Regions from separate parts of the Pseudothioclava alba genome, predicted to be linked through region 2. Evidence: riboswitches for the same ligand, from Rfam matches in the RefSeq annotation. Region 2 holds a riboswitch; the other holds the start of a gene.

Region 1 (7,750 bases), 420 kb from region 2:
GCTCCCTGTGACCAATGGCGGGCCCGTTTCGCTCAGGCAGTCGCCGCCAGCCACTCGCGACAGCGCGCCTCGGGGTCGGTGGCCTGCTGAATATCGGTCACGACGGCGGCACTATCCGCGCCTGCCGCAAACACGCCTGCCAGCCGTTCGGGCGTCAGCCCACCGATGGCAACCAGCGGCACCTTGCCCGCCCGTGCCTTCCATGCAGCCACACGTTCAAGCCCCTGCGGCCCCCATTTCATCTGTTTCAGAAGCGTCGGATAGACCGGCCCAAGCGCGACATAGGCCGGATCAAGCGCCAGCGCGCGGTCCAGCTCGGCCTCGTCATGGGTGGAGAGGCCATAGCGCACGCCCGCACGCCTGAGCGCGACAAAATCAGCCGTTTCCATATCCTCCTGCCCCAGATGGACAAAGGAACAGCGCAGATCAAGCGCGATCTGCCAATAGTCGTTCACCACAAGCTGCGCGCCATGCACCGCGCAGAAATCGCGCGCCCGCGCGATCTGGCGGCGGACCTCGGCTTCGGGCTGGTCCTTAAGGCGCAACTGCACCAACCTGACGCCCTGCGGCACCAGCAGTTCCAGCCGCCCGACATGGCCCACGATCAGATAGAAGCGCTCCATCAAACCAGCTCCGCCATACCGAAGATCGGGGTGGAGGCCTCGGCCATATCGCGCTTGGGCATCAGCCCCGCGGTGTGGGCCGCCTGCCCCGCCGCGACCGCCTGCCCGAAGGCGCGCGCCATCGCGACCGGGTCCAGCGCCTTGGCAACAGCCGTGTTCAGAAGCACCGCGTCAAAGCCCATCTCCATCGCCTCGGCCGCCTGCGAGGGCGCACCGATGCCAGCGTCAACCACCAGCGGCACGCCCGCGAAATGCGCGCGCATCGTGCGCAGCCCGTCGCGATTGCGCAGCCCCTGCCCCGAACCGATCGGCGCGCCCCAAGGCATCAGCACCTTGCAACCTGCCTCCAGCAGCCGTTCGCCCACGATCAGGTCTTCGGTCGTGTAGGGGAACACCTCGAACCCGTCGGCGCAGAGCACCCGCGCGGCCTCGACCAGCGCGAAGGGGTCAGGCTGGAGCGTATCGGCATGGCCGATGACCTCGAGCTTGATCCAGTTCGTGCCGAACACCTCGCGCGCCATTTGTGCGGTCGTGACCGCCTCTTTCACCGAGTGACACCCGGCGGTATTGGGTAAAGGGCGGCAGTTCAGCCCTTTAAGGATTTCCCGAAACGCCCCGCCCCCCGCGCCTTCGCGGCGCAGGCTGACGGTGATGACCTCGGCGCCCGAGGCCGCAATCGCCTCGGCCAGAACCCGTGGCGAGGGGTATTGCGCCGTCCCCAGCATCAGCCGCGACGACAGGTCTATACCGTAGAACATCTATCAGCCCCCCTGCATCGGCGCGACGATCTCGACCCGCGCCCCATCGGTCAGCGGCGTTGCGGCGCGCTGGCCACGCGGCACAAACTCGCCATCCAGCGCGGTCGCGACCGAGGCCAGATCGACCCCGATCTCGACCAGCAGCGCATCAAGCGTTTCCGCCGCAACCTCGCGCGCGGTTCCATTCACCTCAAGACGCATGGGCTTTCTCCTGAAAAACGGTTTGGGCGACCTCTTCGGCCAATGCGGGAGCCATCAGGAACCCGTGCCGGTAAAGGCCGTTGACGAAAATCCGGTCCGCGCGGAACTGCACGGACGGCACGTTGTCGGGCAAAGAGGGACGCAGGCCCGCGCCGGTCTCGATTATCTTGGCCTCGGCAAAAGCGGGGTGCAGCGCGTAGGCCGCCGAGAGCAGCTCCATCGTCGCGCGCGCAGTAATCGGCCCAGCATCATCGCTTTCGACCATCGTCGCACCGACCATAAAGCGCCCCTGCCCGCGCGGCACGATGTAGCACGGGAAACGCGGATGCAGCAGCCGCACGGGGCGCGCAAGCGTCACCTCGTCGGTGTGCAGCATCAGCATCTCGCCGCGCACGGCGCGCAGTTCGGGCAGCAGGTCAAGCGCTGCCAAGCCGCGACAATCGACGATCTGTCCGCGCGGGTGCGCGCCCGTGCCGAAGAACAGCTCGGCACCCATGTCGGTCAGCCGCGCAATCAGCGCCTTGCAGGCCGCGCGCGGGTCAAGATGCGCCTCGTCCGCGAAATGCAAAGCCCGCGCAAAGCGCCCCGCCAGATCAGGCTCAAGGCTGCCCGGATCAACCCAGGAATGCCCACGCGTGGCGCGCGCAAAGCGGTCCAGCTCGGCCTGATCGCGCGGCGGCGCCACGACCAGCGTGCCCGCAACCACCACACCCGGCACCCGCGCCGCCCACCACTCGCGCGCCGATTGTCCCGTGGTCACAACCACTTCGGGCGCGGCCTCGCCCTCGCAAAAAGGGGCCAGCATCCCGCCTGCGTAATAGGACGCCCCCGTCGGATCAGGATCGGGGTCGATCACCTCGACCCGCGCCCCGCGTTCAGCCAGGGCGGTGGCGGTGCACAGCCCCGCCACCCCTGCACCCAGAACCGAGAACATCATTGCGCAGGCTCCTCGGCGGGGAGGTAAAGCTCCCCCTTTTCGCGAAACTTACCGGCCATCTCGGCCATGCCCTGTTGCTTTTCGGCCTCGGCCCGAATGTCGTGCGAAATCCGCATCGAGCAGAACTTCGGCCCGCACATCGAGCAGAAATGCGCCACCTTATGCGCCTGCGCAGGCATGGTTTCATCGTGCATCTCGCGCGCCGTATCGGGGTCGAGCGAGAGGTTGAACTGATCCTGCCAGCGGAACTCGAACCGCGCGCGGCTTAGCGCATCATCACGCAGTTGCGCACCCGGATGCCCCTTGGCAAGATCCGCCGCATGGGCCGCCAGCTTATAGGTGATCACGCCGGTTTTCACGTCGTCGCGGTCGGGCAGGCCAAGGTGCTCTTTCGGCGTGACGTAACACAGCATCGCGGTGCCGAACCACCCGATCATCGCCGCGCCGATGGCGCTGGTGATATGGTCATAGCCCGGCGCAATATCGGTGGTCAGCGGCCCGAGCGTGTAGAACGGCGCCTCATGGCAGTGCTTGAGCTGCTCGTCCATATTGGCCTTGATCTTGTGCATCGGCACATGGCCCGGCCCCTCGATCATCACCTGACAGTCCTTCGCCCAGGCAATTTTCGTCAGTTCGCCCAAGGTGCGCAGTTCGGCGAATTGCGCCTGATCGTTGGCGTCCGCGATCGAGCCGGGGCGCAGCCCGTCACCAAGGCTGAAGGACACGTCATACTTGCGGCAGATGTCGCAAATCTCGTCGAAATGCTCATAGAGGAAGCTCTCGCGGTGATGATGCAGGCACCATTTAGCCATGATCGAGCCACCGCGCGACACGATCCCCGTCACGCGCTTGGCCGTCATCGGGATCATGTGCAGGCGCACGCCCGCGTGGATGGTGAAATAGTCGACGCCCTGCTCGGCCTGCTCGATCAGCGTGTCGCGGAACACCTCCCACGTCAGGTCTTCGGCAATGCCGCCCACCTTTTCAAGCGCCTGATAAAGCGGCACCGTCCCGATCGGCACCGGCGCGTTGCGGATGATCCAGTCGCGGATGTTGTGGATGTTGCGCCCGGTCGAGAGGTCCATCACCGTATCCGCCCCCCAGCGGATCGCCCAGACCATCTTTTCGACCTCTTCCTCCATGCTGGAAGTCACCGCCGAATTGCCGATATTCGCGTTGATCTTCACCAGGAAGTTGCGCCCGATGATAACGGGTTCCAGCTCGCGGTGGTTGATGTTGGCGGGGATGATCGCGCGGCCCGCGGCGATTTCCTGACGCACGAATTCGGGCGTCACCAGATCGGGAATGGCGGCGCCGAAATCCTCGCCGTCACGCGCCTCGGTCCAGGCCTCGACGCGGCCCTGATTTTCGCGGATCGCGACGAACTCCATCTCGGGAGTGATGATGCCCGCGCGGGCATAGGCAAGTTGGGTGATTGCCTTGTCGCCAACAGCGCGCAAGGGCGCACACTGTTCGGGGAAGGCGGGCGTCAGGCGCGCGCCTTCAGCAAAACCGTTGTCGGCCGAGGTGACGGTGCGGCCCTCGTAGGCCTCGGCGTCGCACCGCGCGAGCTGCCATTCGCCGCGCACCGGAGCCAGCCCTTTGGAAATATCTATCCGCACGCCTAGATCGGTATACGGCCCCGAGCTGTCATAGACCCTCAGCGGCGCCTCGTTCGAGATCTCGATCTCGCGCATCGGCACGCGGATGTCATGGATCTGCCCCGCGACATAGGTCTTGCGCGAGGCGGGCAAGGCGCCCGTGGTGATGGTCGGGATAGGGTCTTTCATTTCGGTCTCCTCAAGCGATGAGACCCAAGTGAAACTTTAGGCAGAAAGGGACCGCGCGCCCCTGAAATGGGCCAAAGCGGCCCGAAAGGACCGCTCCGCATGAAATGGAGGGAATGCCCTTCGGTCTTCCTACGCCAGCATCAACTGGGTCAGGTTCAAAGGGTCGCTTCACCGGGGTTGCCCCCACTCAGCCTCTCAGTCCCCTAGGCGGGACTCCCCTGACGTGGTGCGAGGATGCGGAGTTTCGTAGGGGCCGTCAAGGGCAATATCGCCGCCGTCCATGCAGGGGCAGATCCAGATTTCGTGCAAGCAAACTCATAGCAGGATCAGCAACCCCGCCACCGCCAGCGCCATCGGCACCCCGACAGGCATCTTGCCGCGCGCCTGCACGCTGGCCCAATCAGGATGCCCGCCCGCGCGCTGCACGAACAGCATCCCCCCCGCCGTGACCAGCAAAGCCAGCGAAAACATCTGCATAAACAGCGCACTCGCCCCGACCGGCACAAACAGCATCAAGGCCGCCATCATCTTTACATCGCCGCCCCCAAACAGTCGCAACCCAAAGAGCACAAACCCGATGGCCAAGGCGATCCCCGCACCAAGCACCCGCGCCCCGAGATCGTCCAGCGTCAGCAAAACCGGCGCCACGCCCAGAAAAATCACAACCGCGACAAGGACATAGCTATTGGGAATTTTCAGCCGGCGCAGATCGCTCAGCGCTGCCGCAACAACGAGGGGCAAGACAAGGGCCAGCAAAAGCAGATCAGCGCGCATCACGCCACCCGATCAGAGCAGCCCCCGTCGGCCATGAACGGCTCGGCCGCGACAAGCCGGTAGATCAGCTCGCCCGCGTTGGCCGAACCCGTCTTGGCGTAAAGATGGCTCAGATGTGTGCGCAACGTCGATTCACCGATGCCAAGCTCGGATTTAAGCTCGTCCATCGTCTTGCCGCGGCTCAGCAGCAGACAGACCCGATACTCCGCGCGGCTCAGCCCCGCAGGGTTGTCCGCGCTCAGGATCGGCACACCATCGCTGACGTGCTGCGGCCGCACCGTCATGCGCAACAGGCTTTCGGTAAACAGCCCGCTGGCACGGTTATGCCAGGTCTTCGCCAGCATCGGCGCAAGCATATTCAGCACCGCTTGCTGATAATTACGCGGCTTGTCGGTCAGATGGATTTCCAGAAAATCAACCGAGCGCTCCTTCGATTCAAGCGGCACCACGACCAGTTCGCGCAGATGGCGGTTCGAATGGAAGGCGATCAGATCGCTGCCCAGACTGTCTTCGACCATCGTTTTAAACCACAGGCTGCCGGGACGGGCCTTGTCGAAATACGCCCCCAGGACCGAGGCCGCATAAGAGCGCTCCAACCGCCCGCCCAGAACTGTTTTCGGTTGGCGGTCCCAGACCAGAACCCGCGCCTTTGCCCCCAGGGTCCGCGAATGGCGCGAGAGCAGAACCGCCTCGGCCTCGATGCTTTTTCCCAGAACTTCCAAGGCTTTCAGCACAGGGTCCGCGCCGTGCAAACATTCGCACCACTGCGCAACCGCCCCGATCATACCAGCTTCAATCGCACGCAACCGACTTGACCCGAGAGGATCTCTATCCAAGTCCTTCATGGTCACACCCCCAAACGAACACCATAAAGTATATTTGCTACATACTTTTGATTTTCATCTCGGCGGGGGAATTTTGTCAATGATATTAGCTATTTCCATCCACGAAGCACAGAATTTACAACCTTTGGTGGTAAATCCGGCAGGAATCCCGACGCGCACGCGCAACTATATTGCGCGCGATCTTCCGCCGGAAAGGGAGGAAACGAATCGCCACTCAGAATTGCTGCACATATCGGATAACAACCGGACCCACCGTCAGCGTAATCAGCGCGGGCAGCATCAGCGAGGCCATCACCATCGACATTTTCACCGGCAGTTTGTTCGCCATTTCCTGCGCGCGCATCTCGCGGATGTTGCGCAGCTCGTCCGCATAGGTGGTCAGCGCCTGCGCCATCGAAGTGCCGAACTGGATCGACTGGCGAACGACATTGGCGAAAGAGCGCACCGTCTCCAGCCCGATCCTCTCGGCCATGTCGTTCAGCGCCGCGTCGCGCATCCGCCCCGCCTGAACCTGATGCTGCACGCTAAGGATTTCCACCGCCAGATCGGGCGCGCTATGCATCAACTCGTTGCCGACCCGCGTCATCGCCGCATCGAACCCCAGCCCCGCCTCGATCGAGATTTGCAGCAGATCAAGCGCATTTGGGAAGCTCTCTTCGATGCGCAGCCTGCGCTCGGTGATGCGGTTTTGCAGCCAGTAGCGCGGCGCGAAATAGCCAAGCGCGACCAGCACCGTCAGCATCTGGTAGATGCCAAGCGCGCTCATGCCGCCCAACCTCTCCGAGAGACCAAGCGGCAGCGACAGCCCCGGCGTGCGCGCGCTTAGCACAAGCCCCAGCATCGCCAGCGGCAGGATTAGCGCCAGCACCACCCGCGCAATGGTATAGTTGCGCAGCGCCTGCGGCCCGTTCAGCCCCGCCTGTGCAAGCTGGAGCCGCAGGCTGCCCTGCGCGGCTTTCTCGCTCGGCACAAAGGCTTTCATCAGCCGCCCCGGTGTCTCGCTTGGTGCCAGCAAAAGCGCGCGGTCCAGCCGTGACTGGCGGCGCGCACCTGCGATAGAGGCCATCCGCGCGGCCACCGGATCGGCGCGGAAAAACCCCGCGTAGACGCCCCAAAGCCCTAGCCCCACGCCGCCCGCAATCCCGCCCGCAAAAACGGTTTCCGGCGTCACCCCAAGGCTTCGCGTCAGCATCTCCAGAATGTCCAGCATCGCGCCCTCCTGTTCAGACGTGGAAATTGACCAGCTTTTGCAGCACCAGCGCATTGACCAGCGTCAGCCCGACCACCGCCGCCGCCATCGGCGTGAACAGCGGGTCATCCATCACGCCACCGTAGTAATTGGGCGACGAAACCGAGGTGAAGCCGAACATGATGAAAGGCAGCGCCGAGAGAAACGCCGCCGAAGCGCGCCCCTCCGACGAGATCGCCTTGATCTTGCGCCGGAGTGCCGCGCGGCCACGGATCACGCGGGCCAGAACCTCGATCACGCGGGCCAGATCGCCACCGCTACCGTGCTGGATACCGATGCTGGCCGAGAGATAATGCACATCCTCCAGATCGACGCGGTCGGCAAAATCCTGAAACGCCTCGGGCAGATCGTCGCCATAGTTCACCTGATCGAAGACGATGCCGAACTCGGTGCCGATCGGGTCGGCCATCTCCTGCGCAACCGCCCCGATCGAGGCATTCAGCGGATGCCCGACCCGCAGCCCCCGCGCCATCAGTTCCAGCGCGTCAGGCAATTGCGCGACCAGCGCGTCGGCCTGTTTGCGCAGCCGGATGCGCAGCGCAACCAGTGGCAGCCCGAGGCCCGACGCCAGCG
Region 2 (7,750 bases):
CTTCCCGGGTGGCCTGATCTCGATGCCCGCGCCGCTCTCGGAAGAGCTGGTCGAGTATGAAGACGGCACCGAGGCCAGCGTTCACCAGATGGCCGAAGACGTTTCGGCCTTCCTGATGTGGACCGCTGAACCCAAGATGATGGCACGCAAGCAATGGGGCTTTGTCGGCGTTCTGCTGCTCGGCCTGCTGACCACGCTGCTCTATCTGACCAACAAGCGCATCTGGGCACCCCACAAGGGCAAGCACTAAGCACCTGATGGCCTGAAACAGAAAACGCGCCCTTCGGGGCGCGTTTTTTATTTGCGACGTTCAGATCGGGGCCGATTGTCAGCCCCGCACCCCATAGCGCGCGAGGAACATCTCGACCGCGCCGTCGATGATCCGTTGACGGTCTCTGGGCGCGCAGCACTCGCCGATGCCAAAGACCAGACGGTTGTGGATGTCGACCTTGCACAGTTCCGCAAACTGATCGGCGGCCAGTTCGAAATCCTCGATCTGCAACTCGCCATTGGCGACGGCTTTGTGCAGATAGTCCACCATATGCTTGCGCACGAGTTCGGGACCGGAGTGGTAGAACTCATGTCCGAGCTGCGGGAAGCGGTCGGCCTCGGCCACGCAAATCCGGTAGGTCTGGAGCGCGAAGGTCGTCGACATATAGCCGATGAACCGCTCGGCCGCGAAGCGCAGCACCGCCGCGACGGGCATCTTCTCGGCCTCGACCAGTTCGACCGCCTCGTCGGCCTGCCGGTTGCACTCGGCCTTGGCAACCTCCATGAACAGCAGCCGCTTGTCGGGGAAATAGCTGTAAAGCGTCGCCTTCGAGACCCCTGCCTCACGCGCGATGTCATCGACCGAGGCGCCCTCGAACCCGTCACGCATGAAAATCGTGCGCGCGCCTTCAAGCACCTGATCGAACTTCCGCCCCTTGCGGATTTTCGGCGTTTTCGACTGGTCGGTCATCATCTCCCCCGAAACTCTACAGGCCATCTTAGACCGAAGCCTTCAGCAGGGAAAGACTACGTGGCGTCACAGCGTTTGCGCAAGAAGTTCCGCGTCCCACCGGGCGACCTCGGCCATCGAGGGCCGCGCCATGCAACGCGCGACCCAATCCTTGATAACCGGCACGTCGGGCGTCATCTGCGTGAAAAACCCGAAGGGCGAGAACATCAGCAGATCGGCCGCGCTGAACCTATCGCCCAGCAGAAAGTCGCGCCCCTGCAAGGCGTCGGTCAGGCGCGCGGTCAGGGTCTTCATATCGCGGAAGGTTGCGTAATAGGCCGGATGTTTGACCTCGGCGACATGGCCAACCAGCACGGGTTCAAGCACGCCTTGATAATAGAAGAGCCACGAGAGGAACTCGCCGCGCTTGGCCTCGCCCGGCATCGGCGCCAAACCGGCCTCGGGGAAGGCTTCGCACAGATAGGCCACGATTGCGCCGCGTTCGCGCACGGTATCCTCGCCATTCACCAGATAGGGAACCTTGCCCTCGGGATGCGGGTTTGCCGCGTCGCGCCCGCCCGACCCATCCTGCCGCGGGATCGACACGACGCGCACATCGACCTTGTCGCGCGCCCCAAGTTCATGAAGCAGCGACACGATGGTCGAGGATCGGCTATTCGGGGAATGGTAAAGGATCATCTGCGCTCCGCGTGGACTGGTTACGTCCCGCAGAGCATTGCACAGTTGCGAGGCTGGCAAAAGCCTTAGCCGATCGTGCCGCGCTGCCCGCCAGTTTGCGCGCGGTCCAGCAGCAGGTGATCAAGGATCACGCAGGCCATCATCGCCTCGGCCACCGGCACCGCACGGATGCCGACGCAGGGGTCATGGCGGCCTTTGGTGATCACCTCAACCTCTTCGCCCGCGATATTGATCGAGCGGCGCGGCGTCAGGATCGACGAGGTCGGCTTGACCGAGAAACGCACGGTGATCGGCTGGCCGGTGGTGATACCGCCCAGAATGCCGCCCGCGTGGTTCGACAGAAACTCGGGGCCATTTGGACCCATGACGATCTCGTCGGCATTCTCGACGCCGGTCAGTTCCGCCGCAGCCATGCCTTCGCCGATCTCGACGCCTTTAACCGCGTTAATCGACATCATCGCGGCAGCCAGATCGGTGTCCATTTTCGCATAGATCGGCGCGCCCAGACCTGCCGGACAGCCTTCGGCCACCACCTCGATCATCGCACCGACCGAGTTCTGCCCCTTGCGGATTGCGTGCAGGTAGTCGGCCCATTCGGCCACGGCATCCGCATCAGGAATAAAGAAATCGTTGCGCAGTATCTCGTCGCGGTCAAAGCGCGCGCGGTCAATATGCTTGGCGCCCATCTGGACCATGTAGCCGGTAATCTGCAGATCCGGCACCAGATGGCGCAGAACTGCCTGCGCCACGCCGCCAGCCGCCACCCGCGCCGCCGTTTCGCGCGCCGAAGACCGCCCGCCGCCGCGATAATCACGCAGCCCGTATTTCTGGTGATAGGTGATGTCGGCATGACCCGGGCGGAACTGCCGCGCGATCTCGCCGTAATCGCGCGAGCGCTGGTCGGTGTTCTCGATCATCAGCTGGATAGGCGTGCCGGTCGATTTTCCCTCGAACACCCCCGAGAGGATTTTCACGCGGTCCGGCTCTTGCCGCTGCGTGGTTTCCTTGGATTGCCCCGGACGGCGGCGATCCAGAAAGACCTGAATGAACTCTTCCGAAATCCCGACACCGGGCGGGCACCCATCGACGGTCGCGCCAAGCGCAGGCCCGTGGCTTTCGCCCCAGGTGGTCACACGGAAGATATGGCCGAAGGTGTTGAAGCTCATGGGTCTCTCCTTTGCCCTCCGATTAGCCTTGAAAGAGGCCGAATCCAAGCGCTTTCCCCTTGCACGGGCGCGCAAGGACACTATGTTCAGCCGCACCTCGGGGTGCCTGACCGATTTCGGACAGGCTGAGATGCGCAAGCGAACCCGTTGAACCTGAACCGGTTAAGACCGGCGGAGGGAAGGTATCGGGCCATTTCACTCGCCCGCCTGACCCCGCCCGTCAGCGAAGGAGCGAACCATGAAGAAAACTCTGATGCTTGCGGGTCTTGTTGCGGCTGCCACTCCGGCGCTGGCCGACGAGAACCCTGTGCTTACTGTCTATGCGCCCGATTATTTCACCTCGGAATGGGGGCCGGGTCCGGCCATTGAGGCGGGGTTCGAGGCTAGCTGCGGCTGTGACCTTGAATTTGTCGCGGGTGATGTGATGCCGCGCCTGATGCTTGAGGGCGACAAGACCGCGGCGGATGTGGTGATCGGCCTGAACACCGACGAGACCGCACGCGCCCGCAAACTGGGCGTTTTCGCGCCCCATAACGCGGATCTCTCGACGCTCACCCTGCCGATTGAATGGGCTGACGACACTTTCCTGCCCTTCGACTGGGCGGAAACCGCGTTCATCTATGACAAGACGCGCCTGCCGAACCCGCCGCAAAGCTTTGCCGAATTGCTGGACGCGGATGTAAAGCTGGCGATTCAGGACCCGCGCGCCTCGGTCTCGGGGCTGGCGCTGCTGTTGTGGGTCAAATCGGTCTATGGTGACAAGGCCGGTGAGGCTTGGGCGAAACTCGCGCCCAAGGTTCTGACGGTGACGCCCGGCTGGTCGGAGAGCTACGGCCTCTTCACCGATGGCGAGGTCGATATGGTGCTCTCGTTCACCACTTCGCCCGCCTATCACATCATCGCCGAAGAGGACGACACCAAGGCCGCCGCGATCTTCCCCGAAGGGCACTACCTTTACACCGAACTCGTTGCCCAGACCGCAACCACCGACACGCCCGAGCTTGCGCAATCCTTCATGGATTACGTCCTTTCGGATGCGTTCCAGGGCATGATCGCGACGGCCAACTGGTCCTATCCGTCGGTGATCAAAGAGGGCTTCCTGCCCGAAGGTTTTGCAGCGCTTCCGCGTCCGGCGAAAACCAGCTTCTACACCGAAGACGAGGCAGAGGCTCTGCGCGGCCCGGCCCTTGAAGAATGGCTCGCCGCGTTCGGGAACTGATCCCGGCGGCGCTGGCGGCCCTGCTGCTGGCAACGCTTGTTCTGGCCCCTCTCGGCGCGGTGGCACTCCGCGCCGGAGGGTTCGGCCTTTTGACGCCGCGCGATCTGGACGCGCTGTGGTTCACGCTCTGGCAGGCCGCGGTCTCGGCTGCGATTTCCTGCGCCTTCGCAATCCCCTTGGCGCGCGCCTTGCACCGACGCGATTTCCGAGGGCGTGGCCTGCTGATCTCGCTGATGGGCGCGCCCTTTATCCTGCCGACCATCGCCGCCGTGATGGGGCTGATCGCGGTTTTCGGGCGCAAGGGGCTGGTGAATACAGGCCTTGGCTGGCTTGGCCTGCCCGAGGTGTCGATCTACGGCGCGCATGGGGTGATCGCGGCGCATGTGTTCTTTAACCTGCCGCTGGCGACGCGCATGGTGCTGCATGGCTGGCGCGCCATCCCGACCGAGCGGGTGCGCCTTGCCGCGAGCCTTGGATTCGGCCCCGCGCAGATGCGCCGCCACCTTGAAACCCCGATGCTGCGCGCGGTTCTTCCCGGCGCGTTTCTGGCGATTTTTCTGGTCTGCCTGACTTCGTTCGCGATTGCCCTGACCCTTGGCGGAGGCCCGAAGGCGACCACGGTAGAGCTTGCAATCTATCAGGCGTTCCGCTTCGATTTCGACATGGGGCGCGCGGCAACGCTGGCGCTGGTGCAGGTCGCGCTGTGCGTCGGCGCACTCATGGTAACGGCGCGGATGACGCTGCCCTCGGGGTTTGGGGCGGGGCTTGATCGTCCGCAGCCGATGCCCGAAGGCGTTACCCCCGCAAGCCCCCTGCCCGATGCTGCGATGATCGTTCTGGCGGCGGCATTTTTGCTGGTGCCGATCGGCGCGATTGTGCTGCGCGGGCTTCCGGCACTCGCCGATCTGCCACCCTCGATCTGGCGCGCGGCGGGCACCTCGCTTGCGGTGGCGGCGGGGTCGACGATTCTGACCCTTGCGCTGGCCCTGCCGCTGGCACTGACCGCCACGCGGCACCGTTGGGCCGAGCTGTCCGCCATGCTGCCCCTATCTGCTTCGGCGCTGGTGATGGGGGCCGGAGCCTTCCTGATCGCGCGGGCCTTCGTGAACCCCACAAGCCTTGCGATTCCGGTGACGCTGTTGACGAATGCGGTGCTCTCGGTGCCCTTTGCCGTGCGTATCCTGATCCCTGCCGCGCAGTATCTGCAGCACAATTACGACCGTCTTGCCTCCGCGCTGGACCTGCGCGGGGTGGCGCGCCTGCGCTATCTGACCCTGCCGCGACTGGCGCAGCCCTTGGGGTTTTCCGCAGGGTTGGCGGCGGCGTTTTCGATGGGAGACCTTGGCGTCATCACCCTGTTTTCGGACGGGCGCACGCAGACGCTTCCGCTTGCGCTTTTTCAACTGATGGGGGCTTATCGGATGGATCAGGCGGCAGCGGCGGCGGTGCTGTTGATCGCCCTGTCATTCGCGCTTTTTTGGGCTTTGGACCGGATCGGACATCATGCTGACCCTCGATAACCTGCACCTGACCCAAGGCGCGTTTCATCTGCGCGCCGATCTGGTAGTGCGAACCGGCGCACGGGTTGCGCTGATCGGCCCCTCGGGCGCGGGCAAATCGACGCTTCTGAACGCGATCGCGGGGTTTATCGCGCCCACCACCGGAGCAATCCGCTGGGATGGCAAGGACATCACCGATATGCCCCCCGGCGCGCGGCCTCTCTCAATCCTGTTTCAGGATCAAAACCTGTTTCCGCATCTGAGCGTCACGCAGAACCTTGGGCTTGGCCTTGATCCGCGCCTGAAGCTGTCTGCCGCGCACAACGCCCAGATCGAAGCGGCGCTGGAACGCACGGGGCTTGCGGGGTTTGGCCCCCGCAAACCGTCCGCGCTTTCGGGCGGGCAGCAGGCGCGTGTTGCGCTGGCCCGCGCGCTTTTGCGAGCGCGTCCCTTGCTGCTGCTGGATGAGCCGTTTTCGGCGCTTGGCCCCGCGCTCAAGGCCGAGATGCTGGCGCTGGTGGGTGCGCTTGCGCAAGAACACCGCACAACGCTTCTGATGGTTTCGCACGACCCCGAGGACGCCCGCGCCCTTTGCCCCGAAACTATCCTCGTGGCTGATGGCGAGGCGCTTCCGCCGCAAGACACTGACGCCCTGCTGACCAACCCGCCCGAGGCGTTGCAAACCTATCTGGGCAAATAAAAACGGGGGCCGTCTGGCCCCCGCTTGTAGGTCTAGTTGCTGCGCGGATCAGTAGATCACGACCGAGCGGATGCTCTCGCCCTTATGCATCAGGTCGAAGGCGTCGTTGATCTTTTCCAGCGGCATGGTGTGCGTGATCATCGAGTCGATCTCGATCTTGCCATCCATGTACCAATCCACGAATTTCGGCACATCGGTGCGCCCCTTCGCACCGCCAAACGCGGTGCCTTTCCAGACACGGCCCGTCACCAATTGGAACGGGCGGGTCGAGATTTCAGCCCCTGCCGGTGCCACACCGATAATCACCGACACGCCCCAGCCGCGGTGCGAACATTCCAGCGCATCGCGCATCACCTTGACGTTGCCGGTCGCGTCGAACGAGTAATCCACGCCGCCGATCTGGTCGTCGCCCTTCTTCGTCAGGTTCACGATTTCCTGCACGACCGAGCCTTCGATCTTGGACGGGTTCACGAAATGCGTCATGCCGAATTTCTTCGCCATCTCGGCCTTCCCATCGTTCAGATCGACGCCGATAATCATATCGGCCCCCGCCATGCGCAGCCCCTGAATGACATTGAGACCAATGCCGCCAAGGCCGAACACCGCCGCGGTCGAGCCGATCTCGACTCCGGCCGTGTTGATCACCGCGCCAATGCCGGTCGTGACACCGCAGCCGATGTAGCAGATCTTCTCGAACGGAGCATCCTCGCGCACTTTCGCCAGTGCAATCTCGGGCATGACCGTGTGGTTCGCGAAGGTCGAGCAGCCCATGTAGTGATAGATCGGCGTGCCATCGAGCATCGAAAAGCGCGTGGTCCCATCGGGCATAAGCCCCTGACCTTGCGTGTTGCGGATCGCCGTGCACAGGTTCGTCTTGCCCGAGCGGCAGGAGGGACATTCGCGGCACTCGGGCGTATAAAGCGGAATCACATGATCGCCGGGCTTGAGCGTGGTCACGCCCTCGCCAACCTCGATCACGACGCCCGCGCCCTCATGCCCCAGAATCGACGGGAACAGCCCTTCGGGGTCCGCTCCGGACAATGTGAACTCGTCGGTGTGGCAGATGCCGGTGGCCTTGATTTCAACAAGAACCTCGCCCGCTTTGGGCCCTTCAAGGTTCACTTCCATGATCTCAAGCGGCTGGCCCGGGGCAATCGCTACGGCGGCACGGGTTCTCATCGCAAATTCCTCCTTGTATAGATGAAAGGAACCTGCGCGAGAGCAGGGCAAAAATCAAGGAACGGGTGCGACATGTTCAACCGAGTTTACGTCATCGCGGCAGGTCTGTTGCTTGCAGCGTGCCAATCCCCCGCCGTCGAAGAGGCGCCCGCGCCCGTGATGCCTGCGCCGCAAATGACGCCAAGCGTCGCTACCACCGACAGCGGGCTGCAAGAGCGCACGCCCGACACTTGCCACGCGATCGACTATATTTCGGTTCTGGGGCAGCCGCGCACGGCGCTTGATACGCTGGCCATCACGCGCCCGCATCGCGTCATCGAATGGCGCGGCTTCGAGGATCAGTCCTAC

The links. A riboswitch is a leader RNA that binds a small molecule or an ion and turns the genes downstream of it on or off. The one in region 2 is predicted to bind thiamine pyrophosphate.
Region 1: it holds a riboswitch for thiamine pyrophosphate, as region 2 does, so the genes downstream of both, thiC (phosphomethylpyrimidine synthase ThiC) here and thiB (thiamine ABC transporter substrate binding subunit) in region 2, are expected to answer to the same signal.

What each region holds. Positions count from the first base shown of each region.
Region 1 covers NZ_JAWLVI010000001.1:696,273-704,022, forward strand. The annotation lists gene RYZ20_RS03380 (thiamine phosphate synthase) at 33-623, opposite strand; gene RYZ20_RS03385 (thiazole synthase) at 623-1,381, opposite strand; gene thiS (sulfur carrier protein ThiS) at 1,385-1,582, opposite strand; gene thiO (glycine oxidase ThiO) at 1,572-2,516, opposite strand; gene thiC (phosphomethylpyrimidine synthase ThiC) at 2,516-4,309, opposite strand; TPP riboswitch at 4,419-4,539, opposite strand; gene RYZ20_RS03405 (A24 family peptidase) at 4,625-5,083, opposite strand; gene RYZ20_RS03410 (helix-turn-helix transcriptional regulator) at 5,083-5,889, opposite strand; gene RYZ20_RS03415 (type II secretion system F family protein) at 6,143-7,138, opposite strand; gene RYZ20_RS03420 (type II secretion system F family protein) at 7,152-7,750, opposite strand, start outside.
Region 2 covers NZ_JAWLVI010000001.1:1,118,939-1,126,688, forward strand. The annotation lists gene RYZ20_RS05475 (cytochrome c1) at 1-250, shown strand, start outside; gene RYZ20_RS05480 (TetR/AcrR family transcriptional regulator) at 329-961, opposite strand; gene RYZ20_RS05485 (glutathione S-transferase family protein) at 1,028-1,639, opposite strand; gene aroC (chorismate synthase) at 1,705-2,805, opposite strand; TPP riboswitch at 2,894-3,002, shown strand; gene thiB (thiamine ABC transporter substrate binding subunit) at 3,044-4,024, shown strand; gene RYZ20_RS05500 (thiamine/thiamine pyrophosphate ABC transporter permease ThiP) at 4,000-5,544, shown strand; gene thiQ (thiamine ABC transporter ATP-binding protein) at 5,528-6,223, shown strand; gene RYZ20_RS05510 (S-(hydroxymethyl)glutathione dehydrogenase/class III alcohol dehydrogenase) at 6,272-7,402, opposite strand; gene RYZ20_RS05515 (hypothetical protein) at 7,475-7,750, shown strand, end outside.